Regions from separate parts of the Mesorhizobium sp. M7A.F.Ca.US.005.03.1.1 genome, predicted to be linked through region 2. Evidence: predicted binding sites of a transcription regulator. Region 2 holds the regulator's gene; each other region holds the start of a gene.
The links. Region 2 encodes LexA, which represses DNA repair genes until DNA is damaged. Its sites were predicted from a motif close to TGTTCNNNNTGTGTTCNG; they were not measured.
Positions count from the first base shown of each region.

Region 1: EN990_RS24245 (metallopeptidase family protein) is a predicted target of LexA. The motif match lies at 4,379-4,396, and genes of this name have one in related genera.
Region 3: EN990_RS04370 (DNA recombination protein RmuC) is a predicted target of LexA. The motif match lies at 3,868-3,885, and genes of this name have one in related genera.
Region 4: uvrA (excinuclease ABC subunit UvrA) is a predicted target of LexA. The motif match lies at 4,418-4,435, and genes of this name have one in related genera.

Region 1 covers NZ_RZRO01000069.1:722-8,006, forward strand. Annotated here, with positions in the region: partial or broken gene EN990_RS24230 (error-prone DNA polymerase) at 1-1,916, opposite strand, end outside; gene EN990_RS24235 (DUF6504 family protein) at 1,913-3,391, opposite strand; gene EN990_RS36270 (hypothetical protein) at 3,333-4,355, opposite strand; gene EN990_RS24245 (metallopeptidase family protein) at 4,538-4,960, shown strand; gene EN990_RS24250 (DUF1737 domain-containing protein) at 5,149-5,355, opposite strand; gene EN990_RS24255 (CoA ester lyase) at 5,407-6,282, opposite strand; gene EN990_RS24260 (DUF4173 domain-containing protein) at 6,622-7,285, shown strand, end outside.
Region 2 covers NZ_RZRO01000068.1:28,094-35,378, forward strand. Annotated here, with positions in the region: gene EN990_RS24195 (alpha/beta hydrolase) at 1-225, opposite strand, end outside; gene EN990_RS24200 (AMP-binding protein) at 539-2,164, shown strand; gene kynA (tryptophan 2,3-dioxygenase) at 2,161-2,997, shown strand; gene kynU (kynureninase) at 3,075-4,322, shown strand; gene lexA (transcriptional repressor LexA) at 4,733-5,473, shown strand; gene EN990_RS24220 (ComEC/Rec2 family competence protein) at 5,467-7,285, opposite strand, start outside.
Region 3 covers NZ_RZRO01000006.1:15,230-22,514, reverse strand. Annotated here, with positions in the region: gene EN990_RS04385 (transglutaminase family protein) at 175-984, shown strand; gene EN990_RS04380 (cation diffusion facilitator family transporter) at 1,112-2,077, shown strand; gene EN990_RS04375 (GFA family protein) at 2,139-2,543, shown strand; gene EN990_RS04370 (DNA recombination protein RmuC) at 2,564-3,835, opposite strand; gene def (peptide deformylase) at 3,939-4,469, shown strand; gene EN990_RS04360 (hypothetical protein) at 4,517-4,780, shown strand; gene fmt (methionyl-tRNA formyltransferase) at 4,897-5,850, shown strand; gene EN990_RS04350 (N-acetyltransferase) at 5,847-6,353, shown strand; gene truA (tRNA pseudouridine(38-40) synthase TruA) at 6,475-7,245, shown strand; gene EN990_RS04340 (hypothetical protein) at 7,212-7,285, opposite strand, start outside.
Region 4 covers NZ_RZRO01000059.1:36,991-44,275, reverse strand. Annotated here, with positions in the region: partial or broken gene EN990_RS22555 (MarC family protein) at 1-321, shown strand, start outside; gene EN990_RS22550 (OsmC family protein) at 353-778, opposite strand; gene EN990_RS22545 (single-stranded DNA-binding protein) at 913-1,434, opposite strand; gene EN990_RS22540 (cupin domain-containing protein) at 1,618-2,037, shown strand; gene EN990_RS22535 (metalloregulator ArsR/SmtB family transcription factor) at 2,082-2,396, shown strand; gene EN990_RS22530 (SRPBCC domain-containing protein) at 2,393-2,881, shown strand; gene EN990_RS22525 (ATP-dependent Clp protease proteolytic subunit) at 2,902-3,507, shown strand; gene EN990_RS22520 (hypothetical protein) at 3,596-3,892, shown strand; gene uvrA (excinuclease ABC subunit UvrA) at 4,585-7,285, shown strand, end outside.

The DNA of each region.
Region 1 (7,285 bases), on a different contig from region 2:
CCTTGCCGGCGGCGCAGATAGGGATGGACCATATCGCCCTGGATCGGGCCCGGCCGAACGATCGCCACCTCGATGACGAGATCATAAAAGGTTTTCGGCTGGAGGCGCGGCAGCATCGACATCTGGGCCCGCGATTCGATCTGGAAGACGCCGAGCGTGTCGGCGCGGCAGATCATCTTGTAGACCTGCCTGTCCTCCGGCGGCAGGGTGGCCAACACATAGGGCTGCCCATAATCATCCCGCGCATTAGGATAGTGATCCGTGAGCAAGGTGAAGGCGCGTTGCAGGCAGGTCAGCATGCCGAGCGCCAGCACGTCGACTTTCAAGATCTTCACCGCGTCGAGATCGTCCTTGTCCCATTCGACCATCTTGCGCTCGTCCATCGCCGTCTTGACGATGGGCACAATCTCGTCGAGCCGGTCCCTGGTGATGACGAAGCCGCCGACATGCTGGGAGAGATGGCGGGGGAAGCCCATGATCTCATTGGCACGCTCCATCACGTGCCTCGACACCGGGTCGGTGCGGTCGAGGCCGCCGGCGCGGGCTTCCTTCTCGCCAAGCTCCGATGTCGACCAACCCCAGATCGAGCCGGAAAGCGATGCCCTGACATCCTCGGACAGGCCCATCGCCTTCGACACTTCGCGCAGCGCCGACCGGCCGCGATAGCTGATGACGGCGGCGGCAAGTGCCGTGCGCTTGCCGCTGTATTTCTCGTAGATGTACTGGATTACGGTTTCGCGCTTTTCGTGCTCGAAATCGACGTCGATATCCGGCGGCTCGTTTCTCTCCTCGGAAATGAAGCGCTCGAAGAGCGAATCGATTTTTTCCGGCCCCACTTCGGTGATGCCGATGCAGAAGCAGACGACCGAATTGGCGGCTGATCCACGTCCCTGGCAGAGAATATCCTTGCTGCGCGCGAACTTGACGATGTCGTAGACAGTCAGGAAATAGCGGGCATAGTTGAGGCGTTCGATCAAAGCGAGCTCTTCCTCGATGCGCTTGGTCACGGAATCCGGCACACCAGCCGGATAGCGGTTCGCCGCCCCCTCCCGCGCCAGTCGCGCCAGCTCCGCCTGTGGACCAAGACCCGATTCCGTCGGCTCGTCGGGGTAATTGTACTGGAGGTCGCCAAGCGAAAAAGTCAGCTCTTGCGCAAACCGCAGCGTCTCGGCCAGCGCCTGCGGGTGCCGGCGGAACAGGCGGCCCATCTCCATCGGCGGCTTCAGATGGCGCTCGGCATTGGCGGAGAGTTGCAGCCCGACCTCGGCAACGGGCGTGTTGAGGCGGATCGCGGTCAGCACGTCCTGCAGCGGGCGCCGTTCGGCGGTGTGATAAAGAACGTCGTTGGTCGCCATCAGCGGAATGCCGGCGCTCTCGGCAAGTGCTGCCGCCTGCTCGATCCGGAAACGGTCATTGCCGGCGTAGTCGGGCGAAACGCCAAGCCGCAGGTTCCTGCCGAAACGGCCCTTGAGCTCACCAAGCAAGGCAAGACTGTCTTGCGCCCCCGTCGACAGACCGGGCAGGACCGCCAGCGACATCAGGTCACCCCATTCGAGCAGGTCGCCGCGCTGGAGAAGGGTGGCGCCTTTTTCGTTCTCGTTGCGCAGATTGGCTTGCGTCAGCATGCGGCAGAGGTGCCCCCAGCCCTTGCGGTCCTGGGGATAGGCGAGGATGTCCGGCGTGCCGTCGTCAAAAACCAGCCGGCAGCCGGGGTGATAGGAGAGTTTTTCGACCTTGGCCTGCTGCCAGGCGCGCACCACGCCGGCCACCGTGTTGCGATCGGCAAGTCCGATCGCCGAGAAGCCCAGGAGCTTGGCCGCGACCACCAGCTCCTCCGGCTTGGAGGCGCCGCGCAGGAAGGAGAAATTCGACTGGATGCCGAACTCGGCATAGGGAATGACGGTCAGCGCGTTCATGCGAAGACTCCATGCAGGAACCAGCGCGGCGGGACTTGCGAGGCGCCGCCGTAGAGGCCTTGCCGGTAGAGCCAGTAGCGGCGGCCGTCGGCATCCTCGATGCGGAAATAGTCGCGCGTCGATGCCGCCTCGTCGCTTGGCGCTTCCCGCCACCATTCGGCGGCGATGCGTTCCGGCCCTTCGGCGCGCTTGACCCGGTAGAGCGCGCGCCGCCAGCGGAAGTTCAGCGGCGGTCCTTCCGGCATTTCGGTGGCCGGCACATCGATGGGTTCGGGCGAGCGGAACAGCCGGATCGGTCGTTCCGGCGGAAATATGGTTTTTGGTGCCTGCAGCCTGTCCGGCTTCTTCGGCGGCGTGGTCCGGCACGGCGCGTCGGTGAAGGGGATGGTGGCGACGGCACGCTCCGGCAGATGGCTTTCGACCGCGACCGGCCGGAGAACCGCGCCATCGCCGAGCCGGGCGCGGATGCGGTCGGCGAACAGCGCGATATCGGCGCCGTCGTCGGTCACCTCGCCGGCAAGATCGGCCTGCTGCATGTCGAAGGTGGCTGATGCCAACACTGAGAGCCGCACCAGATCGAAACCATAGCCGGCATCGATATCCTGTTCGAGCGCGGCCAGCCTTTCATGGAACAGTTTCTGGATCAGCATGGGTTCGCGCATCGGCCGCGAGGTACCGAGCGCGATGCGGCTGACGGCGCCGTCGACGCGAAAGAGCAGCAGCGCCAGCGTCCGGGCGCCCTCGCCGCGGCGCTCGAGGTCGGTCTTCAAGGTCGCCGCCAGCATGCCCACCAGCCGTTCGATGTCCTCGGTCAGGGTGACGGGTTCGGCGAGGTGGCGTTCGACCGAAAGCGGCGCGACGGGCAGGCGCGGCGACACCGCCTCGTCGAGCCGGCCAAGCGCCTGGTCGAGGCGCAGGAGCAGCAGGGCGCCGAAGCGGCGGGCGAGCGGCGCGCGCGGTGCCGCCATGACGGCGCCCGCCGTGCGCAGGCCCACACTTTCCAGGCTGGTGCGGGTCGAAGGTTCTATGCGCAGCGCGGCCAGCGGCAGGGGCGCCAGCAGCGCCTCCTCCTCGCCTGACACAACGATGCGGTCGCCGCAAAAGCGTGCCGCCGCCCAGGCCGCACCCGGCGTCGCGGCAAGCCCGGCGCGGACATCGAAACCCTGATGGAAGAAGCGCGACAGGATGTCGTCCAGCATGGCGCGCTCGCCGCCGAACAGATGGGTGCAGCCGGTGACGTCGAGAAACAGGCCGTCTGCCCCGTCCAGCGCCACCAGCGGGGTGTAGCGGTCGCACCAGTCGGCGAGGCCTTCGAGCAGGCGGCGATCGGCTTCCGGATCGGCCTCGACGACGTCGATCGACGGATGCATGGCGCGCGCATCGGCGATGCCCATGTCGCGCTTCAGGTGCAGCGCCTCAGCCCGCTCGTCGAGGGCCGAGATGCGCTGTGCGTTGCGGTCGCGATGGCTGATCACGAGCGGCGGGTGAGATGGGTGATCCGACGGCCGGGAACGCCAGGACCGCCCCAGACGCTGGCGCAGGATCCTTTCCGCCGCCAGATAGGGAAACCACAGGGACAGGATTCTTTGCCCGGTCTCTTGCCTCGCCCGCTCTTTCGTCGAATGCGCGTTCATCGGGGTTCCACTCCAGTGTGAATTGTCCAGGCAGGGCCGTGCGGCTCTTGCCGATGGTGAGGGTGAAGGCCGGGCGGCCGATCGAGCCGGCCAGCGGCCCGGCGATGGTGTCGCGCGGCACCGCCGGCGCCGAGGCGACGATGAGGCGGACGGGTGCCGCCGTCGGTTCGGGCCCAGCCGCCTGCCGCAGCAGGAACACCGGCCGGCCGGCCGCTTGCGCCCTTGCATGCAGCCGGCGTGTCGCGGTCAGGTCAAGCCGCTGCGGATTGCCGCGGATTTCCAGGATGACGGCGGCGAGCGCCGTCATCCGGGCCGCCTCCTCGGCGACCCACAGTGCATCGACGAGCCTTGGCGCCTCAGAAAACAGCAATTGCTCCGGCTCGATGCCGAACGAGGCGTGAAGCCCCCTGGCATAGGGAAAGCCGGCCTCGCGAAAAATCTCCGATGTGCCGATCCACAGCACCGGCAGCCCCGGCGTTTGCTTGAGGATCAGGCTGGTGAGCGACAAAGCGAAGCCGGCGACGGCCCCGGCATCGCGGGTTTCAAGCCCATGGATTTCGCTCAGGGCGGCCTTCGGCAGCCCGCCGCTCAGGGCGGCATCGAGGCGCCCGACGCCGATAGGCAGGAACGCATCCGGCAACGCCGCGGCAATGCCACGCCGGACGATTGTGAGATCAGTGTTGACGTCAGCATCAAAGGGTGCGGCTGCCGGCGCAGCCAAGCGCTCGGGCAGCGTTCCCTCGATGTTCGCGATCTGGCGGCGCAGGGCAAAAACAGTCTCCCGCGCCACGGCGGTCATCGCCATGACGGTCAGCTTCCACTCACAATTGTTCCTGTTATGTTCCTATAGATTCCAGAGCGCATCCCAAGAGTCAAGCAGAGTCATGGAGAATTTATTCCTCTCTGCAGGGATGGCGCAGGCGCATCGGCCCGTTCATTTGCCGATTCCGGTGCGAAAGCCTATATGCCGGGATCAAAGGACAAAGCATGGCCCGCATCTACAAGACCCGCACCTGGCACGACGAACTCTCGCCCTCGATGGACGAAATGGAGTTCCTGGCGCTGGAGGCGTACGCCCATCTGCCGGAGGATTTTCGCAAGCTGACCGGCGAGATCGTCATCCAGATCGCCGAATTCCCAACCGACGAAATCATGGACGATCTGTCGCTGGAAACGCCATTCGACCTGCTCGGCCTGTTCGAGGGACGCGGCATCGCCGAGCGCTGGAACCCGCAGACCGGCGAAGGCCCGAACCGCATCACGCTCTACCGCCGCGCCATCCTCGATTACTGGTCCGAGAACGAAGAGACGCTGGGCGACATCGTCACCCACGTGCTGATCCACGAGATCGGCCACCATTTCGGCCTGTCGGACGAAGATATGGAGAAGATCGAAGAGGCGGCGGAGTAGGGGTGCGCTGATATTCAGGTGATGCCGGCCTGCAAATGATGGCTTCCTGCGCTTCCCCGCTCTACCGCGTCGCGGTAGAACTGTGCTCACGTACCCAAAAGTACGCTCCGCTCCGGTTCTCGGAAACCACCATTTTCGACTCGGCCTGACCTGAATCTCAACACACCCTGCGTCGGAGCTTTTCAAATCTACCAGTCACTCAGCTTGGTATCGGGCCCGTATTCCTGACCGTCGATATCCTTGACCACGGCCTGGCCGCAACGCATCGCTTTGGCCTTCTTGTCGTAGGCATAGGTCGGCGAGCCGAACAAATGCCAGCCCTTGTTCAGCGCCGCTGTCACCTTGTGGCAGAAGCTGGCATCGTCCGGAGCGGACAGAAAGCGGTAGAGTTTCATTGTTCAATTCCTGTCGTGAGTAGCTGTAGCCCGCTCGCATCCATCGAGCATTTATGACCCGATGGCGGCTGCCTTCGCCAGCAGTTTTTCGGCCTGCGCCAGGTGCAGCCGCTCGACCATCCTGCCGTTCAGCGCGATCACACCCTTGCCGGCATTCTCGGCGAGCGCGAAGGCTTCCTTCACCGAGCGTGCCTCGGCCACCGCTTCCGTGGACGGCACGAAGGCGCGGTTCGCGGCTTCGATCTGGGCCGGGTGGATGAGGCTCTTGCCGTCGAACCCCATGGCCGCGGCTTCCGCGCATTCATGGGCGAAGGCGTCGAGGTCGCGAAAATCGTTGGAGACGCCGTCGAGCATGTCGATGCCGCCGGCGCGTGCGGCCAGCACCATCTGCATCAGCCATGGCACGAGGTAGCGCCTATCAGGCGTCGCCAGAATGCCGGTCTCCTTGACCAGATCATTCGTTCCGGCAACGAAACAATTGAGCCGCGAGGCCGGATCGCGGCCAAGTTCGGCGATGGCGCCGATGTTGAGCAGCGCCTTGGGCGTCTCGATCATCGCCCATAGTTTCACGCTGTCGGGGGTAAAATTGTCGTCAAGCACGTCGCCGGCCTCGAGCAGGTCGCGCGGCGTGTCGACCTTGGGCAGAAGGATGCCGTCGGGTTCGCAGCTTGCGGCAGCCAGCAGGTCGTCGGCGCCCCATTCGCCTGATATCGCATTGATGCGCACGATCATCTCGCAGCGTCTCTCGGAATGGCCGGCGAAAATGCCGGCCAGTTTTTCGCGGGCGGCGATCTTGTCGGCCGGAGCGACGGCGTCTTCCAGGTCGATGATGATGGCATCGCAGGCAAGCTGCGCGATCTTGGCCAAGGCCTTGTCGCTGGAGGCCGGGATGTAGAGCACGGAGCGGCGCGGACGGTAGGTTTCCATGGCTGATCTATGCCGCTTGTGGGCGGGTGAGGCAAGTCGGGGCATGAAGCTACCAATCTCCCCCACGAGGGGGGAGATCGGCAGCGTTTACCCCTGCACGAAAACTGCACGGGCCTGCGGAAAACCTCCTCGGATCCGCCCTGCCGTTTCCCCGCCCGCTTGCGAGACAAGCGGCATGCACAAGCGAGCAAAGCCCCGTTGGTCCCTGACTCACCGACTGCGTAGCGAGGGCTGGTGGCTGGCCGATCCGCCGCGCGCGTGTCCCGTCGCAACCCTCATTCCCTTTGTCCGCAAAAGCCCGCCAACGGTTCGGCTGGAAGCCATCAGGAAAGCCAGGTCATGACAGCGTTGTTCTCCGCCGCGCCGAGCTATTGCAGCCGTTTCGGTGTCGCCATCCTGCTGGCAGCGCTCGCGGATTTTCTGTTCTATGGCCAGCCCGCCGGGATCACGGTTCTCCTGTTCGCCCTGCTGATTGCCGCGGCGGTCGTGGCTGTGCACCCGGCCGCCTTCAACGACGGCCGGGTCTGGCTCAAGCCCATCGCCTTGCTTGTCGCGCTGCTGCCGCTGGCTGAAAACGTCAGCACCCTGTCGGTCTCGATCGCGCTGGCGGCGCTGACCGTCTTCGCGCTTTCGTTGAGCGGCCGGCTGCGGCACAGCATCGCCCGCATTGCCGGGCAGATCGTGCTGTTCGGGCTGGCGGCGCCGTTCCGCTTCGTCATTGATTTCATCCGCTGGCGCAGGACGGCGCGGCGGTTCGGTGGGCGTCGCATCCGGCTGGCGGCGATCGCCGTCTGGGTGATGCCGCTGACGCTGGGCGCGGTCTTCCTGGCGCTGTTCGGTGCCGCCAATCCGGTCATCGACTATTGGCTGTCGCTGATCGATCTCGTGAGGCTGCTCGATCTTATCCAGCTGGCGCGGATTGCCTTCTGGCTGTTCGTGCTCGCCGCTGTCTGGGCTTTTCTGCGACCGCGCCTGCCGCGCCTGGTTCGCCGCATCCCGCGCG
Region 2 (7,285 bases):
AATCACCACCAGTCCTTTGGGCGCGGCCTTGGGAAGGAAAAGATCGAGCCGATTGCGCGACCCGTCGCCATAGGCGATGTCGAGCCGTGCCCGGCTCTCTGCCGAGAGCGCATCGCGGAATGCTGCCGCTGGCTCCGCCCAGGCGGCTGGCCAACGGTCGCTGCCGGCGATGTTCGCACCGTTGGCATAGGCATCATCCCAATCGACGATGTGACGTTCGAACATCTGCGCCCTCCCCCAAAACGGCATCGCTTCTCCGCCAGCAATGGCCAACGCCACGACATGCGTCAATGCTCCAGGGCAAAAACACTTTAGGCTTGAAACAAATTTCGACTGGTGCGATCCTGCCCGTACGAACAGCCGACAATGGGAGGTCTGCTGTGCTGCCCTCACCTGCAGATGTTCACCCCTTCTGGGCGCATCTCCGAGCAGGCGCCATGGGCAGCACGAAGCCTCCTCAGAGCAGGACCTTAGGATCCACCACATCCAGCCAAGGCGCATTGCGCATTGGCCAGGCAGCAGACGGGAGAGCGGCGACATGCTTGGGCCTTCAGCGCATATCGACACGTTCACGCGCGATCACCTGCCGCCGACGGAGCAATGGCCCGATATACTGCTCGACGGCTTCGACTATCCCGAACGCCTCAACGCCGGTGTCGAACTTACCGACCGGCTGGTCGAGAAGGGCCTCGGCGACCGCACAGCCCTGATCGGCAATGGCCGCCGCCGCACCTATAAGGAACTGTCGGACTGGACGAACAGGCTCGCCCACGCGCTGGTCGAGAATTATGGCGTCGAGCCCGGCAACCGGGTGCTGATCCGCTCGGCCAACAACCCCGCCATGGTCGCCTGCTGGCTGGCTGCCACCAAGGTCGGCGCCGTGGTCGTCAACACCATGCCTATGCTGCGCGCCGGCGAACTGGCCAAGATCGTCGACAAGGCGGAAATCACCGTCGCGCTCTGCGACACCAGGCTGATGGACGAGATGACCGCCTGCGCCAAGGACAGCACCTTCCTCAAACAGGTCATAGGCTTCGACGGCACCGCCAACCATGATGCCGAGCTCGATCGTGCCGCTCTCGACAAGCCGGTGACATTCACCGCCGTCAACACCGGCTGCGACGATGTCGCGCTGCTCGGCTTCACCTCGGGCACGACAGGCGTGCCGAAGGCGACGATGCATTTCCACCGCGACCTCCTGATCATCGCCGACGCCTATGCCCGCGAAATCCTGGAGGTGACGCCGGACGACATCTTCGTCGGCTCGCCGCCGCTGGCCTTCACCTTCGGCCTTGGCGGGCTCGCTATCTTTCCCCTGCGCTTCGGTGCGGCGGCGACGCTGCTGGAGCAGGCGACGCCACCCAACATGATCCACATCATCGAGACCTACAAAGCCACGATCTCCTTCACCGCACCGACTGCCTACCGCGCCATGCTGAAGGCCATGGATGAAGGTGCCGATTTGTCTTCGCTGCGGGTTGCCGTTTCAGCCGGCGAAACCTTGCCCGCTCCGGTTTTCGAAGAGTGGACGCAAAAGACCGGCAAGCCGATCCTCGACGGCATCGGCGCCACCGAAATGCTGCACATCTTCATCTCCAACCGCTTTGGCGACATGAAGCCCGCGTCGACCGGCAAGCCGGTCGGCGGCTACGAGGCGCGCATCGTCGACGACGAGATGCGCGAAGTACCGCGCGGCGCGACCGGCAGGCTGGCGGTGCGCGGCCCGACCGGCTGCCGCTACATGGCCGATATCAGGCAGAAGGACTACGTGCGCGACGGCTGGAACATCACCGGCGACACCTTCACGCAGGACGAGGACGGCTTCTTCCATTTCGCCGCGCGCTCCGACGATATGATCGTCAGCGCCGGCTACAACATTGCCGGCCCCGAGGTCGAGGCCGCACTTCTGTCACATCCCGACGTCGCCGAATGCGCGGTGATCGGCGCCGAGGACGCCGAGCGCGGCCAGATCGTCGAGGCGCATGTCGTGCTGGTGCAGGGCGTGGCGCCTGACGCATTGACCACCAAGCGCCTGCAGGACCATGTCAAGGCGACGATCGCGCCCTACAAATACCCGCGATCGGTGAAATTCATTGCTGCTTTGCCCAAGACCCAGACCGGCAAGATCCAGCGCTTCCGGCTGCGCACGGAGAAAGTCAATTGAGCGAGCCCTACGATCCGGCGTCCGAAGGCGCACAGATGTCGTTCAACGAGCGCATGTCGTACAGCGACTATCTGCACCTGGAGAAAGTGCTGGAGGCGCAGACGCCGCTGTCGTCGGCGCATGACGAGATGCTGTTCATCATCCAGCACCAGACCTCGGAACTGTGGATGAAGCTCGCTTTGCACGAGATTGGCGCCGCGATCCGCTCGATCCGCGCCGACCGGCTCGAGCCGAGCTTCAAGATGCTGTCGCGAGTCGCGCGCATCTTCGAGCAGCTGAACAATGCCTGGGATGTGCTGCGGACGATGACGCCCAGCGAATATACCGAGTTTCGCGACGCGCTCGGCCAGTCCTCGGGTTTTCAGTCCTGGCAGTATCGCGCCATCGAGTTCATGGCCGGCAACCGCAACCTGGCCATGCTCGGCCCTCACAAGCATCGGCCTGACCTCAGCGGAAAGCTGGAAGCCATTCTGGCCGAGCCATCGCTCTACGACGAAGCGCTGCTGCTTTTGGCGCGCAACGGATTCGACATCGGTGCCGATGCCAGGCGCACGGACTGGCGTGAGACGCGAACCGAGAATGAAGAGGTCCTGGTCGCCTGGCAGACTATCTACCGCGATCCGCAGCGCTACTGGATGTTCTACGAACTGGCCGAGAAGCTGGTCGACTTCGAGGATTATTTCCGCCGCTGGCGCTTCAACCACGTCACCACGGTGGAGCGCATCATCGGTCTGAAGCGCGGCACCGGCGGCACGTCGGGTGCTTCGTATCTGAAGAAAATGCTCGAGGTCGTGCTGTTTCCGGAGCTGTGGACGATCCGCACCCGGCTCTGACATCATCGAAATGAGAACAGGCTCACTGAAGGGACGCTCTGTGGCGGGAACCCTTCGCGAACAACCGGGGACTGACCATGAGTGGAATTCCTGATCTCGCCGCAGTCGAAGCGATGGATGCCACGGATCCGCTGCGGGCCATGCGCGACCGTTTCATTCTGCCGGAGGGGGTGATCTATCTCGACGGCAATTCACTGGGGGCAGCATCTCATGCCGTTTTCGGCGAGCTGCAGCAGGCGGCGACGCAGGAATGGGCCCGAGATCTTATCCGAGCCTGGAACACGGCCGGATGGTTCGAGATGCCGATCGAACTCGGTGACCAGCTCGGACGCCTGATAGGAGCCGCGGCCGGCCAGACCGTCGTCTGCGACACGACATCGACCAACATCTACAAGGTGCTGCACGCAGCGATGGAGATGCGGCCCGGCCGGTCAGCCATCGTCGCCGAAGGTGACAGTTTTCCCACCGACCTGTACATCGCCGAAGGCGTGGCCTCGACCCGGGATGGCGTCCTGCTGCGCCTCGCGGGCGTCGACGCGCCGACCATCGAAGAGCTAATCGACGAAAACGTCGCGGTGGTGCTGGTCAACCACGTCAATTACAAATCGGGTGAACTGCGCGACATGGCGGCGCTGACGCGCAGGGCTCATGCGGCCGGAGCGCTGATCGTCTGGGATCTCTGCCACACCGCCGGCGCCCTGCCCGTCGAGCTCGATCAGGCAAATGCCGATTTCGCTGTCGGCTGCACGTACAAGTACCTCAACGGCGGTCCGGGCGCGCCGGCCTTCATCTATGCCGCACAGCGCCACCACGGCGATATCAGCCAGCCGCTCAGCGGCTGGTGGGGCCATGCGCGGCCCTTTGCCTTCGAACGGGGTTATGTTGCCGGCGCCGGCATCCGCCGTTTTCTGTGCGGTACGCAACCGGTCCTGTCGATGCGGGCGCTCAAAGGCGCGCTTGCCATCTGGAGCGACGTCGACATGGCGGCATTGCGAAAGAAGAGCGTCGCGCAGACAGAACTGTTCATCCAGCTCGTCGAAGCCAAGTGCGGCGCCTACGGTCTCGCGCTGGAGACTACCCGCGACGCGACCAGGCGCGGCAGCCAGGTGTCGTTCCTTCACGACCATGGCTATCAAATCATGCGGGCGCTGATCGAGCGCGGGGTGATCGGTGACTTCCGCGCACCGTCGACCATCCGTTTCGGCTTCACGCCGCTCTATGTCAGCTACAAGGATGTGTGGCTGGCGGTTGAGGTTCTGGAAGACATTCTGCGCACGGGTGCATGGAAGGACCAGCGTTTCGCCGTCAAGGAAGCCGTTACCTGACGCACCGATCCCGGCGATCCGCCGTCGCTGCCCTCACTGCCTGGCAAATGACGGAGAGCTGAATTTCCAGCCAAAATGCCCAACTGACGTTGGCGTTTTGGCTCCGTTTCGTTCACGGCCAACCAACGTCCCGAAGGTTGCAATCGCTCCTTGTCGAGGTCGATCGACAGATAATGCCAAGCTTTGGTAGGGGATAAGCCACAGGTCATTAACCATAACAATTTCAATGTGAGCAGGCGCATTGCCGAAGGTGGCGCCCGTCGATCGTAACCCGCTGGCAAGCGCCAAATAATTTCAGCAGCCTTAACAAATTCATTAAACTTTAAACGGTTGCAGAACACAACTGGAACAGATAGTGTTTGTTCTGGGTTTGTTTTTCGATTCTGGTTTCAGGGAACCTGGGGGCCGCCATGCTGACACGCAAGCAACATGAACTGCTGATGTTCATCCATGAACGCCTGAAGGAGAGCGGCATTCCGCCATCCTTCGACGAGATGAAGGAGGCGCTCGACCTTGCCTCCAAATCCGGGATTCATCGGCTGATCACGGCCCTTGAGGAGCGCGGCTTTATCCGCCGGCTGCCCAATCGGGCCCGCGCGCTGGAAGTGCTGCGGCTGCCGGACTCCATCGCGCCAGGCCTCAATGCGGCAAAGAAGTTTTCGCCAAGCGTCATCCAGGGCAGTCTTGGTCAGGGTGGTGCTCTTGGCCGGCAGATCAAGCCGGCGCCTTCGCGGATGCCTTCGCCCGGCAATGACGACGATGCGGTCTCTGCCGTTTCGATCCCGGTCATGGGTCGCATCGCCGCCGGCGTGCCGATCGATGCCATCCAACATCAGACGCATTCGATTTCGGTGCCGCCGGACATGATCATGGGCGGCGCGCACTATGCACTGGAGGTCAAGGGCGATTCGATGATCGAGGCCGGCATCTTCGACGGCGACACCGTTATCATCCGTAACGCCGACACGGCCAGCCCCGGCGAGATCATCGTGGCGCTGGTCGATGAAGAGGAAGCGACGCTGAAGCGGTTCCGCCGCAAGGGCGCCTCGATTGCCCTCGAAGCCGCCAATCCAGCCTATGAGACACGGATTTTCGGGCCGGACAGGGTCAAGGTGCAAGGCAAGCTCGTCGGCCTGATCCGTCGCTACTGAGACGGCTGTGGGTTGACCACTGGCTTCTCGGGTTTCTTGAAGGGTGCCAGCCCCCTCGCCTCGCGAGAGTATTTGCGTTGCGTGTGCCAGGGCCGATATGGGCTGTCCACCGCGAAGCTGATCGTCGCCGGCGTGGTCGCCGATTGGCGATCGAAGAAGACCGCGGCACTGCCTTTGCGAGCCAGTTGCCGCTTGGTGATGACCAGAACCAGCGGGTTGTGACAGGCGTCATAGGCGGTGGCGTCGTTGACGACGATCAGCTCGGCGAAGCCGCAGGCTTTCCAGGTGTCCTTGCGGTCCTCGACATAGGCAATGATCGCACCGGACATGTGCCTGGCCACGCAAACGCCTGAGGAGCAATAGAACGGCGATCCCGGCGGTAGCTCAACGGCATCCGCGACGTCGAATTGCCCATCGCTGTTGTCGAACACTTCCGGAACGACGATGGTTTCCGATGTCAGCGCGCGTTTCCAGTTGTCGACGGTGAATCCATTCGGCCGTTGCCGGCTAACGGCAAGCTCACCGCCACCGATCGGCAACGCCACCAGCCGGGCGTCTTCCGAGATCAGCACATCGGGCGTGCGCGTATCCGAGACGGTCAGCAAGCCTGCCAACGCGAATGGCAGAGCCGCGAGCCGCAGCCATGTCGTCGCCATCGTCGCGATGACCAGGGCAATGGCCACCAGCAGGACCGACTGTTGCGAAATCAGCCCGACCCCATCGACAGGCGAACGCTCGGAGATCCAGCCCGATATGGCGATCATCATCGTCCGGCCCTTGCCCATCAGGTAGAGAGCTGGCCAATCCAATCCGAAAGGCATCAGCAGCGCGCTGGCGACGGCCAGGAACATGACGACGGTGACGATCGGCATAACCGCGAGATTGGCGAACAGGCTGAGCGGCGACACACGCTGAAAATGCCAGATGGCAAACAGCGTCGTGGCGCTGCCGGCGATGATCGAGGTCATGGCCAGACCAATTGCCGCCAGCAGGAATTTTCGTGTCAGGAACCCGGGCAAGGATCGCTTCGGCGGCGGCGGTCTTGCTTTTCCCGCGCGGTGATCCGCCCAGCCGGCATAAGCGCCGACCAGAGCCGCGGTCGCGGCGAACGACATCTGAAAACTCGGGCCGACCACCTCATGCGGCGACACCACGATGACGGCGATCGCCGAGATCGCCAGATTGCGCATGGTGAGTGCTGCTCGATCGAACAGAACTGCAATCAGCATCACTGCCAGCATGATGAAGCTGCGCTCGGCGGCGACGACGATACCTGAGATGACGAGGTAGGCTGCGATCGAGAACAGTGCGGCGGCAGCGGCATACTTCTTGACCGGGCGACGCGCGGAAAGATCGGGAAACAAGGCGAAGGCGCCGCGCAGCAACCCCATGATGGTGCCGGCGACCAGAGCCATATGCAGCCCCGAAATGGAGATGATGTGGTAGATGCCGGTACGTCGCATCGCCTCATTGATGTCGTCGGGAATGCCGGCGCGCACGCCGACGATCAGCGCCGCGGCGATCTCGCCTTCGGCGCCGCCGACGCTCGCCCTGATATGGTCGGCGATGCCTTCACGGGCATTTTCCACGCTGGAGGAAATTCGGGCCGACAGCGGCATGTCGCCATCATCGCTGACGACAAGCTTTGGATTGCCGAGAAAGAATCCGCTGCCACCAATGCCGGCAAAATAGCTGTCGAAGGAGAAATCATAGCTGTCCGGTCGCACCGGCCCGGTCGGCGGCAAAAGCTTGGCATATCCAGTGATGAGCGAGCCTGCGGTCACGTCAGCCGGGATCTTGCGTGCCGAAAGC
Region 3 (7,285 bases), on a different contig from region 2:
ATTGCTCTAACTCTTTGTTTTGACGCAATTCCGGATGGAAAACCGCTTCACACTTTTCCTGGAATTGCTCTAATTTGCTCGTAAACCATGGCGGTCCGTGCCATGGTCATTTTCGCACTGCAGCATCGACCCGAGCTTCGCCGGGCGATCGTCAGGCAGGCCGTCAGGACGACAATGCGAATCCACATCGGCTGCGAGATGAGCTTCGACTTTCCGCAGGAAACGCCGCTCATCGCGATGCTGAATGTGCACTATTCGCGGGCCTCCGATCTCGAGCGGCCGGATTTCCTGATCTCCAATCCACCGGTGCCGATCGAAAGCTATCGCGACAGTTTCGGCAATTGGTGCAACCGGCTTGTCGCGCCGCCCGGGCGCTTCACCTTCGGCACCGACGCGGTGATCCGCGACCCCGGCACCTTCGAGATGGGCGACCTGATGGCCTGGCAGCACGAGGTGCGCGACCTGCCGGCGGACACATTGCTGTTCCTGCTGCCCAGCCGTTTTTGCGAAAGCGACCTTCTGGCTGACGAGGCGTGGCGGCTGTTCGGCAACACGCCGCTGGGTATTCCGCGCGTGCAGGCGGTCTGCGACTTCGTCCACAGCCACATCGTCTTCAACTACGGCAATGCACGGCCGACGCGCACCGCGGCGGAAGCCTATCGTGAACGGAGCGGCGTGTGCCGCGACTACGCGCATCTCGCCGTCACCTTCTGCCGGGCGCTCAACATCCCAACGCGCTATTGCACCGGCTACATCAGCGACATCGGTATGCCGAAGCCATGGGCAAGCATGGATTTCTGCGCCTGGGTGGAAGTCTATCTCGGCGGCCGCTGGCATGTCTTCGACCCGCGCAACAATGCACCGCGCATCGGCCGCATCCTGATCGCCTCCGGCCGCGACGCCGCCGACGTGCCGCTGACCCATATTTTCGGCCCGGGAACGCTTGCCGGCTTCAAGGTGTGGACCAGCGAGATCATCGAGTAGTCGCCGTTTTCCATAGACCGATCTCTCATGGCCGCTGCCGTGGACGACCCGACATTCGCGCGGTGTGATGCCTGTGGAGCTTTAGCGGCCTGGCCGCTAGACTGCGCCTTGAACGGGGGCAAATGCCATGGCCGGGCACGGCGGCTCAAAAAAGGTGATCTACGCGGCGCTCGCCGGCAATCTCGCCATCGCGCTGACCAAGTTCGCCGCCGCCGCCTTTACCGGCAGTTCGGCGATGCTGTCGGAGGGCGTCCATTCGCTGGTCGATACCGGCAATGGCGGCCTGCTGCTCTACGGCATGCACCGCGCCGCTCGCCCGGCCGATCGCACGCATCCGCTCGGCCACGGCCGCGAACTCTACTTCTGGAGCTTCATCGTCGCGCTCCTCGTCTTCGCGCTGGGCGCCGGCGTGTCGTTCTACGAAGGCGCGGTCCATATCATGGCGCCGGAGCCGGTCGCCAACGCCAAGGTAAACTATATTGTTCTGGGCCTTTCCTTCCTGTTCGAAGGCAGTTCGTGGTGGGTGGCGCTGAAGGAGTTTCGCCGGCAGAAGGGCAGGCAAGGCTGGCTGCAGGCCGTGCAGTCGAGCAAGGATCCGAGCGTCTACACCGTGCTGTTCGAGGACAGTGCGGCACTTCTCGGCCTGATCGTCGCTTTCGCCGGCATATTGGCGGCGGAACTGCTGGAGATGCCGGAGCTCGACGGCGCCGCCTCTATCGGCATCGGGCTGATCCTTGGCGCAACCGCGATCTTCCTGGCCCGCGAAAGCAAGGGCCTGCTGATCGGCGAGCCGGCGTCGCCCGAGGTGCAGATGAAAGTGCTGGCGATCGCCCAGCAGGATCCGGCGGTGCAGCGGGCGAACGGCGTCCTGACCGTTCATATGGGGCCGACAGAGATCGTCGCCGGGCTCAGCATCGAGTTCGAGGACCAATTGACGGCGCCCGAGATCGAAGCTTGCGTCGAGCGCCTGGAGGCGCAGTTGAAGAAGGAAATGCCGGAGATCACACGGCTGTTCGTCAAGCCGCAGACGTCAGGCACCTGGGAGCAGCGGCGCAGGCTGATCGATTCCGCATCCGATCCTGCCCTGGACTAAAACCGTGCCATTGCCTCACGGCCTTGCGCCGCTAGATTGAAGGGGCTTTGGAGGAACGAAGATGAGAATAGACGGCGGCTGTCATTGTGGCGCCATCACCTACGAGGCGGAGGTCGATCCGGAAAAGACCACGATCTGCCACTGCACGGATTGCCAGCAACTGACCGGCACGGCTTTTCGCCTTACGGTTCCGGCGCCGGAAAGCAACTATCGCATCACCAAGGGCACGCCGAAAATCTACATCAAGATCGTGGCGAGCGGCGCCAAGCGCACCCAGGCCTTTTGCGCCGACTGCGGTTCGCATCTTTACGCCACGTCTGTCGGAGATGGTCCGAAGGTCTATGGAATTCGCGTGGGGACCGCGCGGCAGCGCCAGGATTTGATCCCGACACAGCAGAAATGGCACCGCTCGGCGCTGCACTGGCTGCCTGAATTTCAGGGCATGACCACGTTGGAGGAGCAGTAGCACCGGTCCGGCACCGCGGCTCAATCGTCGCCTTCGACGACCCTCAGCCTGAGCTGCCCGGTTTTCGAATCGGCAACGCGCGCGCCGGTATCGACCTTGGCGGCGGGCCCCCGTGACGCGGCGTCTACGGCGGCATCGCCGTCGGGCTGCGCGCCGAATTCCAGCGCCTCGATCTTCTGGCCGCGCTTGGTGACCTTCGACGTCGAAACCAGTATGTCGTCGATATCCTTGGCCGACTGGCCGAAATGCACCTGCAGCTTGCGCACCCGCTCATCGACACGTGCAACATCCTCCATCAGCCGGATGACCTCGCCCTGGATCAGGTGCGCCTGTTCGCGCATGCGGGCATCCTTGAGGATCGCCTGGATGACCTGGATCGACAGCATCAGCAGCGACGGCGAGACGATGACGACGCGCGCACGGTGCGCCTTGTGCACGATCGCCTCGAAATTCTCGTGGATCTCGGCGAACACCGATTCCGACGGCACGAACATGAAGGCAGTGTCCTGCGTCTCGCCCTGGATCAGGTATTTTTCCGAGATATCGCGGACATGGATCTCGATGTCGCGGCGGAAGGCCTGCGAAGCTGCCTTCTGCAGATCGGCGCCATCGGCGGCGCGGATGGCGTTCCAGGCCTCCAGCGGAAATTTTGCATCGATGGCCAGCGACGGCGCGCCATTCGGCATCTTCACCAGGCAGTCGGGCCGGCTGCCGTTCGACAGCGTCGCCTGGAACTCATAGGCGCCGTGCGGCAGGCCGTCGGCAACGATCGCCTCCATGCGCGACTGGCCGAACGCGCCGCGCGTCTGCTTGTTCGAGAGGATCGCCTGCAATTGCACGACCTGGCCGGCGAGCGACTGGATGTTGCCTTGCGCGACGTCGATGATCGCCAGCCGTTCCTGCAATTTGGCCAGGCTCTCATGCGTGGATTTGGTCTGCTCGGTCATGGTCTGGCCGAGCCGGCCGGTCATGGCGTCGAGGCGTTGGCCGATCGATTGCGTCAGCTCCGCCTGCCGTGCGCCGAACACTTCCGCAATGGCGCCCATGCGGCCCTGCATTTCGGCCTGGCTTTGCAGAATGCCGGCCATCCGCACTTCCGCATCGCGGGCATGATCGGCGGCTTCCGCGGCCGCCACGGCGCGCGCCTTGGCCGACCGCCACAACGCAATGACCAGCGCCACGAACAGGGCCAGAAACAGCAAAACGCCGAAGGCCAGCGCATGGCCGAGCGTGATCGTTGTGGCGCCAAGCCGGGCGACAGGCTCCGAAAGGATGGTGCTCAAATCATTCATGTGGACAGCATAGACGATTCGCCGCGATAGCACAGATCAAAACGTGAACGCGCCTGATGCCAACCGGTTGACGCGTTTCGCTGGAGGTCTTAGGTGGAACGCCATGCCGATCAAGCCGCTCATCATCCTTCCCGACCCCATCCTGCGCGAGGTTTCCAAGCCCGTAGAGCGTGTCGACGCGCCTTTGCGCAAATTAGCCGACGACATGCTGGCGACCATGTATGATGCGCCGGGCATCGGGCTGGCGGCAATCCAGATCGGCGAGCCGCTGCGCTTGCTGGTGATCGATCTCGCCAAGGAAGACGAGACGCCGGCGCCGCATGTCTTCATCAATCCGGAAATCCTGGAGAGCGCCGACGCGCGCTCCGTCTATGAGGAAGGCTGCCTGTCGATCCCGGATTATTACGCCGAGGTCGAACGCCCCGCCTCCGTGCGGGTCAAATATCTCGACCGCGACGGCAAATTGCAGGAGATAGAGGCCGAGGGGTTGATGGCGACCTGCCTGCAACACGAGATCGACCACCTCAATGGCGTCCTGTTCATCGATCACATCTCGAAGCTGAAGCGCGACATGGTGGTAAAGAAATTCAAGAAGCTCGCCAGGGACAAGGCGCCGGGCAAGCTCGCGGGATAAGGTACGGGAGTCCCCTCCAGGCCTATTGTCGGCAGGATTGCCACCAAATGGAGATGCCGACGGTCGACATGCTGATCAGGGACATTCCTGAGCCTTTGAAGCGCGAGATCGAACTGGCGGCGCGCGAGGTCGGCCAGAGCGTCTCGGACAAGGCCATCGGCCTTCTGCGCAAAGGCATAGTTGCGGAGAGGCCGGCCCGAGAGGAGTCGAGCCTCTCGGCGTGGGCTGCAATTCGCTCGGCTTTCGTATCTGAAAGCGCAATTGGCGATGAATACGCGGAAATCATGGAGAAGATCGAAGCGGAAAGATAGCGCGACGGTCGTCCCGCGACTTCGACGGCCTTGACCTGAAGCTCGTAAACCCGTTTGAAGCGGATGCCTGAGCCGGCACACTGCGCGAGCAAGAAGACAGGATACCGGAAGAAAAAATGCCCCTTCGCGTCATCTTCATGGGTACGCCGGAGTTTTCGGTGCCGACCTTGCGCGCGATCGCCGAGGCTGGCCATGAGATATCAGTCGTCTATACCCAGCCGCCGCGCGCTGCCGGACGACGCGGGCTGGAGCTGACGCCGTCGCCGGTGCAGCGCGAGGCGGAGCGACTGGGCATCGAGGTGCGGACGCCGGTTTCGCTCAAAGGAGAGGCCGAACAGGCCGCTTTTCGCGCCTTGCAGGCCGATGTGGCGGTGGTCGTCGCCTATGGCTTGCTGCTGCCGAAGGCGGTTCTGGAGGCAACCCGGCTCGGCTGCGTCAACGGCCATGCGTCGCTTCTGCCGCGCTGGCGCGGCGCCGCCCCCATCCAGCGCGCCATCATGGCCGGTGACCTGGAAAGCGGCATGATGGTGATGCGCATGGAAGAGGGCCTGGACACCGGTCCGGTCGGGCTGGTTGAAAAGTGCGCCATCGAACCCGATATGACAGCCGGCGATCTGCATGATCGGTTGATGAGTGTCGGTGCTGCCTTGATGGTGGAAGCGCTGGCGCGGTTGGAAGGGAACACCCTGACATTCACCACACAAGCTGTGGATGGGGTGACCTACGCCAAGAAAATCGATAAATCCGAGACTCGCGTGGACTGGACTCGCTCGGCAAGTGAGGTCCACAATCATATTCGTGGCCTGTCGCCCTTTCCAGGCGCCTGGTCGGAGATAGGAATTGGCGGCCGCCAGGAGCGGCTGAAACTGCTTCGCTCGACGCTGTCGCAAGGCCTGTCGCCTTCGGAAGATTTGGGCGAGTCGGGAGGAATTCTCGATGACCGGCTGACGGTCGCCTGCGGGGCAGGCGCGATCAGGCTGGTCGAAGTTCAACGGGCGGGCGGAAAGCCCGCTGCCGCGTCGGAATTCCTGCGCGGGGCCAAGATCGAAAAAGGACTGAAATTCTCATGAGCATGATGTCGATACGCGCGGCAACGCCGCGGGATCGCGAGGCCATCCGCCTCGTCGAGGAACACGCTTTCGGCCAGCAGGCGGAGGCCGGTCTGGTCGACGCGCTGGTGACCGGCGGCGACGCGGTTGCCGAACTGGTTGCGGAAGAGGACGGCCAGGTGGTCGGCCATATCCTGTTTTCGCGGCTGTTCGTCCAGAATGGCGGCAAGACCTTCGCGGCCGTGGCGCTGGCGCCGCTGGCGGTGGAGCCCTCGTTCCATGGCAGCGGCATTGGCGGCGCGCTGATCCGCGAGGCGCATATCCGCCTCAAGGATGGTGGTGAGACGCTGGCCGTGGTGCTGGGCGACCCCACCTATTACGGGCGTTTCGGCTATAGCCACACGCGTGCCGAGAACTTCGAAAGCGAATACCAGGGCGAAGCGCTGCAGGCGCTGGCCTGGGGTGACGCACCAGAAGCAGGCAGGCTGGTCTACGCCTCCGCCTTCACCGCTCTCGCCGCGTAGAACAGTCCGCCGTTTTCACGGAAACGGCGAACTGCACTCCTCTTTGTTTTAACGCAATTCCGAACGGAAAACCGTTTCACACTTTTCCTGGAATTGCTCGAGGCGAGAGCTCTAGCCGCAAATGCCGCGTTTTCGCCTCGACATCGAGTATGACGGCAGCCTGTTTGCCGGCTGGCAGCACCAGGCGGATCAGCCTTCGGTGCAGCAGGCGATCGAGCAGGCGATCGAAAAATTCTGCGGCGAAGCGATCAGGCTGCGCGCCGCCGGCCGCACCGATGCCGGCGTGCATGCGACCGCGCAGGTGGCGCATGTCGACCTCGTCAAGGCGTGGCCGAGCGACAAGGTGCGCGATGCCGTCAACGCCCATCTGCAGGCGACCGGGGCGCGCATCGCCATCCTGAAAGCGACGGTGGTCTCCGACAGTTTCGACGCCCGCTTCTCGGCCATTGGCCGCCACTATCTCTACCGCATCCTGAACCGCCGCGCGCCGGCCGCGCTCGACAAGGGCAAGGTGTGGTGGGTGCCGAAGCGGCTCGACGCCGGCGCCATGCACGAAGCGGCAAAGGTCCTGCTCGGACGGCATGACTTTACCACCTTCCGCTCGACCCAGTGCCAGGCCAACAGCCCGATCAGGACGCTGGAACGGCTCGATGTGAGCCGACAAGGCGACATGATCGAGGTCAGGGCTTCGGCGCGCTCGTTCCTGCACAACCAGGTGCGTTCGATGGTCGGCTCGCTCAAGCGTGTCGGCGACGGCGGCTGGAGCGCGGCCGACCTGAAAACAGCGCTCGAGGCGCGCGACCGCGCCGCCTGCGGCCAGGTGGCGCCGCCCGACGGGCTGTTTCTCACCGGTGTCGATTATCCGGTCGAGACGAGCCCGGAAAGGCTCTGAACTCCGACATCGTCCGGGACGGTGATGCCGAGCAACGTCT
Region 4 (7,285 bases), on a different contig from region 2:
GACGTCGCCATCACCAAGGACATGATCCACAACATCGCCGCCTTCCCGCTGGCAATCCCGCTGATCGCGGGTCCCGGCGCCATTTCGGCAACTGTGCTGCTCTCAGGTTCCTTTCAAGGCTTCGCGGCGCAGGCGGCGCTGGTCGGCATCATCTTCGTCTGCCTTGCCATCACCTATCTGGTGTTCGTGCTGTCGGAACGCATAGACCGCATCCTCGGCCAGACCGGCCGCTCGATCCTGACCCGCCTGCTCGGCGTCATCCTGGCAGCACTGGCCGTGCAATTCGTCGCCGACGGCATCAAGGCGCTGATAGCGGGCTGACAGGCTGACGCGGCGAGAATCGAAGCCGGCTCTATCTCGCCGTCGTGTCGACGACCTCGAAATCGTGGGTAATCGTGGCGGTCTTGGCAAGCATCGCGGAGGCCGAGCAATATTTTTCGATCGAAAGGTCGATCGCGCGTTTCACCTTGTCGCTGGAGAGTTGCCTGCCCTTGACGACGAAATGCATATGAATGCGGGTGAACACTCTGGGTTCGGTTTCCGCCCGGTTGGCCTCGAGCTCGACCACGCAGTCCTCGACCGCCTCGCGCCCCTTTTCGAGGATGTGCACGACATCATAGGCCGAACAGCCGCCGGTGCCGATCAGCACCAGCTCCATCGGGCTCGGTCCCGGCGTCCTGCCTTCCGGTCCGGGCGCGGTTCCCAGCACCAGTTTGTGGCCGCTACCGGACTCGCCGACGAAAGTGCGTTCCTCGACCCATTTTACGCGTGCTTTCATCGAACTCGTCCTTCGCCATATTTCGTTGATCGCCATGTCGGCGTTCAGTTCGACAATGCAAAACCCCGAAAGTCCATGAGGGACTCTCGGGCGCAATGTTTGACTTAAGCCAAAAACAACATCTGCAGTTGCGATCAGAACGGGATTTCGTCGTCCAGTTCGCGCGACGAACCGCCACCGCCGCCGCTCTTGGCACCGCCGCCACTGCGATTGAAGCCTTCGCTCGGGCTGGACTGGCCGAAATCGGAACCACGGCTGCTGCCGCCACCGGCATAGCCGCCAACCTGGCCGCCTTCACCCTGCCCGCGCGCGTCGAGCATCTGCAGCTCACCGCGGAATTTCTGCAGCACGACTTCCGTCGTGTACTTGTCGGCGCCGGTCTGGTCCTGCCATTTGCGCGTCTGCAGCTGGCCCTCGACATAGACCTTCATGCCCTTCTTCAAATACTGCTCCGCCACCTTGGCGATGCCCTCATTGAAGATGACGACGTTGTGCCATTCGGTCTTTTCCTTGCGCTCGCCGGAATTCTTGTCACGCCAGCTTTCCGACGTCGCAATGCGAATGTTGACGACCGGCTCGCCCGAGTTGAGGCGACGGATTTCGGGATCCGCGCCGAGGTTGCCGACCAAAATGACCTTGTTGACGCTACCCGCCATGATATTTCTCCGCGCTCATCCGAAACAAATTTTTTTGTCGCAGCACCTTACAGGCTGCAGGCGTCAGCCGCTTGCCGTGGCTGCCTTTACCCACAAGGTTTTTGTTCCCTGTTCGTTCTATGGTGCAGATGACGTTCTGTCAATGTTTGTCAGCAAGATGTAGTGTCCCGGCCGGAAATTTCCATGAAATCGGATCTGACCGGGGGCGATCAAATGAAGTCTGTCGCACATGAGGACCAGCAGCGCGAGCAATGGCGAGCAGGTGTGGAAACACGCATGCATGTGTCGGCCAGCAATGGTGCATCGCAACTTTGCATATTCGAGCAATGGGTCGAGCCCACGGTCGGCGCCCCAACGCATTGGCATCCCGTGGAGGAAGTGCTGACCGTTATCGCCGGTAGGGCTGAGATGTGGATCGACGATGAGCATACAGTCGTGACATCGGGCCAGTCTCTCGTTGTCCCCGCGAACAGGAAACACGGGTTCAAGAACGCCGGCACTGGAACGCTTCACATCCACGCCGTCCTTGCGTCGCCGATTTTCGAGGCGACGTTCGATGGGCCTGCCGGAATGGTGAGACGCTGGCTTCCGACAATCTCGTAAAACAGTGCTTGCCAAATCAATAAGTATTCACTTATGCTTTCGACATGATCGAAGCAGAGATTTTTCGCGCACTGGCCGACCCGACGCGCCGCGCCGTCTTTGAGCGGCTGGCCGCAGGCGAGATGAGCGTGTCGGAATTGCGCACCGGTATGACGGTGTCGCAGCCCGCGGTGTCGCAGCATCTGGCGGTGCTGCGTGGCGCCGGCCTGGTGGTCGAGCGGCGAGCCGGCCGCAACGCCTATTACCGCGCCGATCCGCAGGGGCTCGCTCCCTTGCTCTCCTGGATCGAACGCTACCGGACTTTCTGGCCGGAACGCATCGAAAGGCTGAAGGCGGTTTTGAAGGACATGGATCAATGAAGAAGGCGGGATCAACGACCAACGAGGGCCAAATCGACGCCGCGGATGCGCTCGAGTTCGAGTACGACCTTGCCGAGCCGCCGGAAAAGGTCTGGCGGGCCCTGACCGTACCGGAATTGCTGGCCGCCTGGATGATGCCGAACGACATCAGCCTCGAGATCGGCAACCGTTTCGCCTTCGCCCGGCCGGACACGCCGATCGAATGCGAAATCCTCGACGCCGAACCCGAGAAGCTGCTGCGCTATTCCTGGCGGGAGCAGCCGGGCGACGCAGCCAGGCAGGATCCGCTCGACAGTACCGTCACCTTCACACTTGCCCGAACCGTTTCCGGCGGCACGCATCTGCGTGTCGTCCATGACGGCTTTGCCCGCAAGGCCATGCCTGCCATCGCCATGGCAGGCGCCGGCTGCCGTCTTTCGCTCGGTTTGCGCGCAATTGGAAAGCCCATCGCCGCGAACGCACCGCGCCTTCTGCGCGCGGCATAATAGAAAATCGGAGAAGAAAAATGAGCGGTGTTGCCAGTCTGGTGCCGATGGTCATCGAGCAATCGAGCCGCGGCGAACGCGCCTTCGACATCTTTTCGCGGCTGCTGCGCGAGCGCATCATCTTCATCAACGGCGAGATCAACGACGACATCTCGGCGCTGGTCTGCGCGCAGCTTTTGTCGCTGGAATCGGACAATCCGGACAAGGAGATCTCGCTCTACATCAACTCGCCGGGCGGCGTGGTGACCAGTGGTTTCGCCATCTACGACACGATGCAATATATCAGCTGTCCGGTGTCGACCGTATGCATGGGCTTTGCCGCTTCGATGGGCTCGTTCCTGCTGATGGCAGGCACACCGGGGCGCCGGATTTCCCTGCCGAACGCCACCATCCTGCTGCATCAGCCGCTGGGCGGGTTTCAGGGCCAGGCCTCCGACATCCAGCGCCATGCCGAGCGCATCGGCAGGACGAAACGGCACATGGCCGAGCTCTACGCGCAGCATTGCGGCCGTACCTATGAAGAGGTCGAGCGCACGCTGGACCGCGACCACTTCATGACCGCCCGCGAGGCGCAGGCATGGGGCATCGTCGACCATGTTTTCGACACGCGCAAAAAGGCGGCGTAAGCCAGGGCCGGAGCGGAGTCCGGCCGGCTGCCGAAGATTTGACGATGCCGGTCTGGTTCCATGGGCGGCGCGCCACTATAGTCCTGGGATGACCGACACTCATCCTTCCAGACCACTGCGCCCCGTCATCGCCGTCGTGGTGCTCGCTTTTGCCAGTCTCGTGAGTGGCGCGGCTCTTGCAGAGGACAGTTCGCCGTCGACGCAAAAAAGCGCCCTGCCCGGCGTGACCGGCGACTACCGCATCGCCAAGCCGGCTCCCGAGCCGGACGATGCGCTGCCGGCCGGCGAGAACGGCACATTCAAGATCGGCGATACGGATGTCAGGATTTCCGGCAGCATCACCGTCGATGTCGGCGCCGGCTCGATCGGGCCGCCGCGTCACTGAGTGCGCGCGGAAATGAGCGTTCCCCACAAAAAACGGCCCCGCCGTGCCTTGGGCAAACGGACGGGGCCTTCTGGATCTCAAATCCAACTTTGCCGGGAGTGTACTGCCGGCGTTTGATTTCGGATGCACCGCGGCGTTCGGCCGACGATCCGACTAGCAGTCTCTGATTTTTAGGAGATATGGCAGGTCACGGTTTGCCGGGTGGCGCAGACGCTAAACCCTGGCACTTATGCCTGCCGCGGCTCCAGTGACAACTGGAACCCTAGGGGACGATCCGGTGGCGTCATAGCTCCGCTCCTCTGTCCGTTGCGATTGTTGTCAATTCGAAGCACAAATCGCAAATGCCTGCGGCGTCTCGCAGGCCGCCTTTGGGCGGCGAGGCCATCGAAAGACGGCCGGCTTCGTTGACTTCCGGAGACTGCGCTCCTGGGTTGCCCGCGTCAACCATCAATAGCCGGTTACCGAAAAACGTGATCGCCGGGAGGTTACGTACAAGTCAGTTTTTGCACAGCTTTGTCAGGAGCGTGTTCGGCCTTTGTTCTTTCCGCTTGCCCGTTCACGCGAAAGACGCTTAAACGCTTTTGTCGGGAATTGTGGCGTCTCTCGACGTGGCGGCAAAACTACCTACATAGGGGATGGCCGGGAAAACCCGCCATTCCAGGAAATTCCAGATTCTGAGGCGGCGACCGGCTATGGCCGACCATAAATATCTTTCCATTCGCGGGGCGCGCGAACACAATCTGAAGAATGTCGATCTCGACCTGCCGCGTGACAGCCTGATTGTCATGACCGGCCTGTCGGGGTCCGGCAAGTCATCGCTTGCCTTCGACACGATCTATGCCGAGGGCCAGCGGCGCTACGTCGAAAGCCTGTCGGCCTACGCGCGGCAATTCCTCGAAATGATGCAGAAGCCTGACGTCGACCAGATCGACGGCCTGTCGCCTGCCATTTCCATCGAGCAGAAGACCACATCGAAGAACCCGCGTTCGACGGTCGGCACCGTCACCGAGATCTACGACTATATGCGCCTGCTTTTTGCGCGCGTCGGCATCCCCTATTCGCCGGCCACCGGCCTGCCGATCGAGAGCCAGACGGTTTCGCAGATGGTCGACCGCGTGCTGGCGATCGAGGAAGGCACGCGCCTGTTCATCCTGGCGCCGATGGTGCGCGGCCGCAAAGGCGAGTACCGCAAGGAATTGCTGGAACTGCAGAAGAAGGGCTTTCAGCGCGTCAAGGTCGACGGCGTCTTCTATGAGATCGCCGACGTGCCGGCGCTGGACAAGAAGTACAAGCATGACCTCGATGTCGTCGTCGACCGCATCGTCGTGCGCGGCGACCTCGCGACGCGGCTTGCCGATTCCATCGAAACGGCGCTGAAGCTGGCCGATGGGCTGGCGGTCGCCGAATTCGCCGACAAGCCGCTCGATTCCAGCCAGACCGGCGAGGATTCGGTCAACAAGTCGAAGAACGAGACGCATGAGCGCATCCTGTTCTCGGAAAAGTTCGCTTGCCCGGTCTCCGGCTTCACCATTCCGGAAATCGAACCGCGGCTGTTCTCGTTCAACAACCCGTTCGGCGCCTGCCCGACCTGCGACGGTCTCGGCAGCCAGCGCGCCATCGACGGCAATCTGATCGTGCCGGATGAAAACATCTCGCTGCGCGACGGCGCCGTCAGCCCGTGGGCGAAGTCGACCTCGCCCTATTACGCGCAGACGCTGGAGGCATTGGGCAAGGCCTATGGCTTCAAGCTCGGCGACAAGTTCAAGGATTTGTCTGAAGAGGCCAAGGAAGCCGTCCTGCGCGGCACCGGCGAGCGCGAGATCACCTTCCAGTATGATGACGGCCTGCGCTCCTACAAGACGACGAAAACTTTCGAAGGCGTCATCCCCAATCTCGAGCGGCGCTGGAAAGAGACCGAATCCGCCTGGATGCGCGAGGAGATCGAGCGCTTCATGTCGGCCACACCCTGCCCGGTCTGCAAGGGCTATCGGCTGAAGCCCGAGTCGCTGGCGGTGAAGATCGCCGGCAGGCACATCGGCGAAGTCACCGAGCTTTCCATCCGCAAGGCCGACCAGTGGTTCACCGACCTGCCCGCGTCGCTCAACGACAAGCAGAACGAAATCGCGGTGCGTGTGCTCAAGGAAATCCGTGAACGGCTGCGCTTCCTCAACGATGTCGGGCTCGACTATCTGACGCTGTCGCGCAATTCCGGCACGCTGTCGGGCGGCGAGAGCCAGCGCATCCGGCTGGCATCGCAGATCGGCTCCGGCCTGACCGGCGTGCTCTATGTGCTGGACGAGCCGTCGATCGGCCTGCACCAGCGCGACAATGCGCGCCTGCTCGATACGCTGAAGCACCTGCGCGACATCGGCAACACGGTGATCGTCGTCGAGCATGACGAGGACGCCATCCTGCATGCCGACTATGTCGTCGACATGGGCCCGGCCGCCGGCATCCATGGCGGCGAGATCATCGCCCAGGGCACGCCGCAGCAGGTCATGGCCAATCCCAATTCGATCACTGGCAAATATCTGTCGGGCGCGCTCGAAGTGGCGACGCCCGGCGTGCGGCGTGAAGCGAAGAAGAACCGCCGCATCAAGATCGTCGGCGCGCGCGGCAACAATCTGAAGAACGTCACCGCCGAAATCCCGCTCGGCACCTTCACCGCCGTCACTGGCGTGTCCGGCGGCGGCAAGTCGACCTTCCTGATCGAGACGCTGTTCAAGGCCGCCTCGAGACGCATCATGGGCTCGCGCGAACATCCGGCCGACCACGACCGCATCGAGGGCCTCGAATTCCTCGACAAGGTCATCGACATCGACCAGTCGCCGATCGGCCGCACACCGCGTTCAAACCCGGCCACCTATACCGGCGCCTTCACGCCGATCCGCGACTGGTTCGCTGGCCTGCCGGAGGCCAAGGCGCGCGGCTATCAGCCGGGACGCTTCTCGTTCAACGTCAAGGGCGGCCGCTGCGAGGCCTGCCAGGGCGACGGCGTCATCAAGATCGAGATGCACTTCCTGCCCGACGTCTACGTCACCTGCGACGTCTGTCACGGCAAGCGCTATAACAGAGAGACGCTCGATGTCCTGTTCAAGGGCAAGTCGATCGCCGACGTGCTCGACATGACGGTCGAGGAAGGCGTCGATTTCTTCGCCGCGGTGCCCGGCGTGCGCGACAAGCTCGACACGCTGAAGCAGGTCGGCCTCGGCTACATCCATATCGGCCAGCAGGCGACAACGCTGTCCGGCGGCGAGGCGCAGCGCATCAAGCTGGCCAAGGAACTGTCGCGCAAGGCGACCGGCAAGACGCTCTACATCCTGGATGAGCCGACCACTGGCCTGCATTTCCACGACGTTGCCAAACTGCTGGAAGTGCTGCACGAACTGGTAG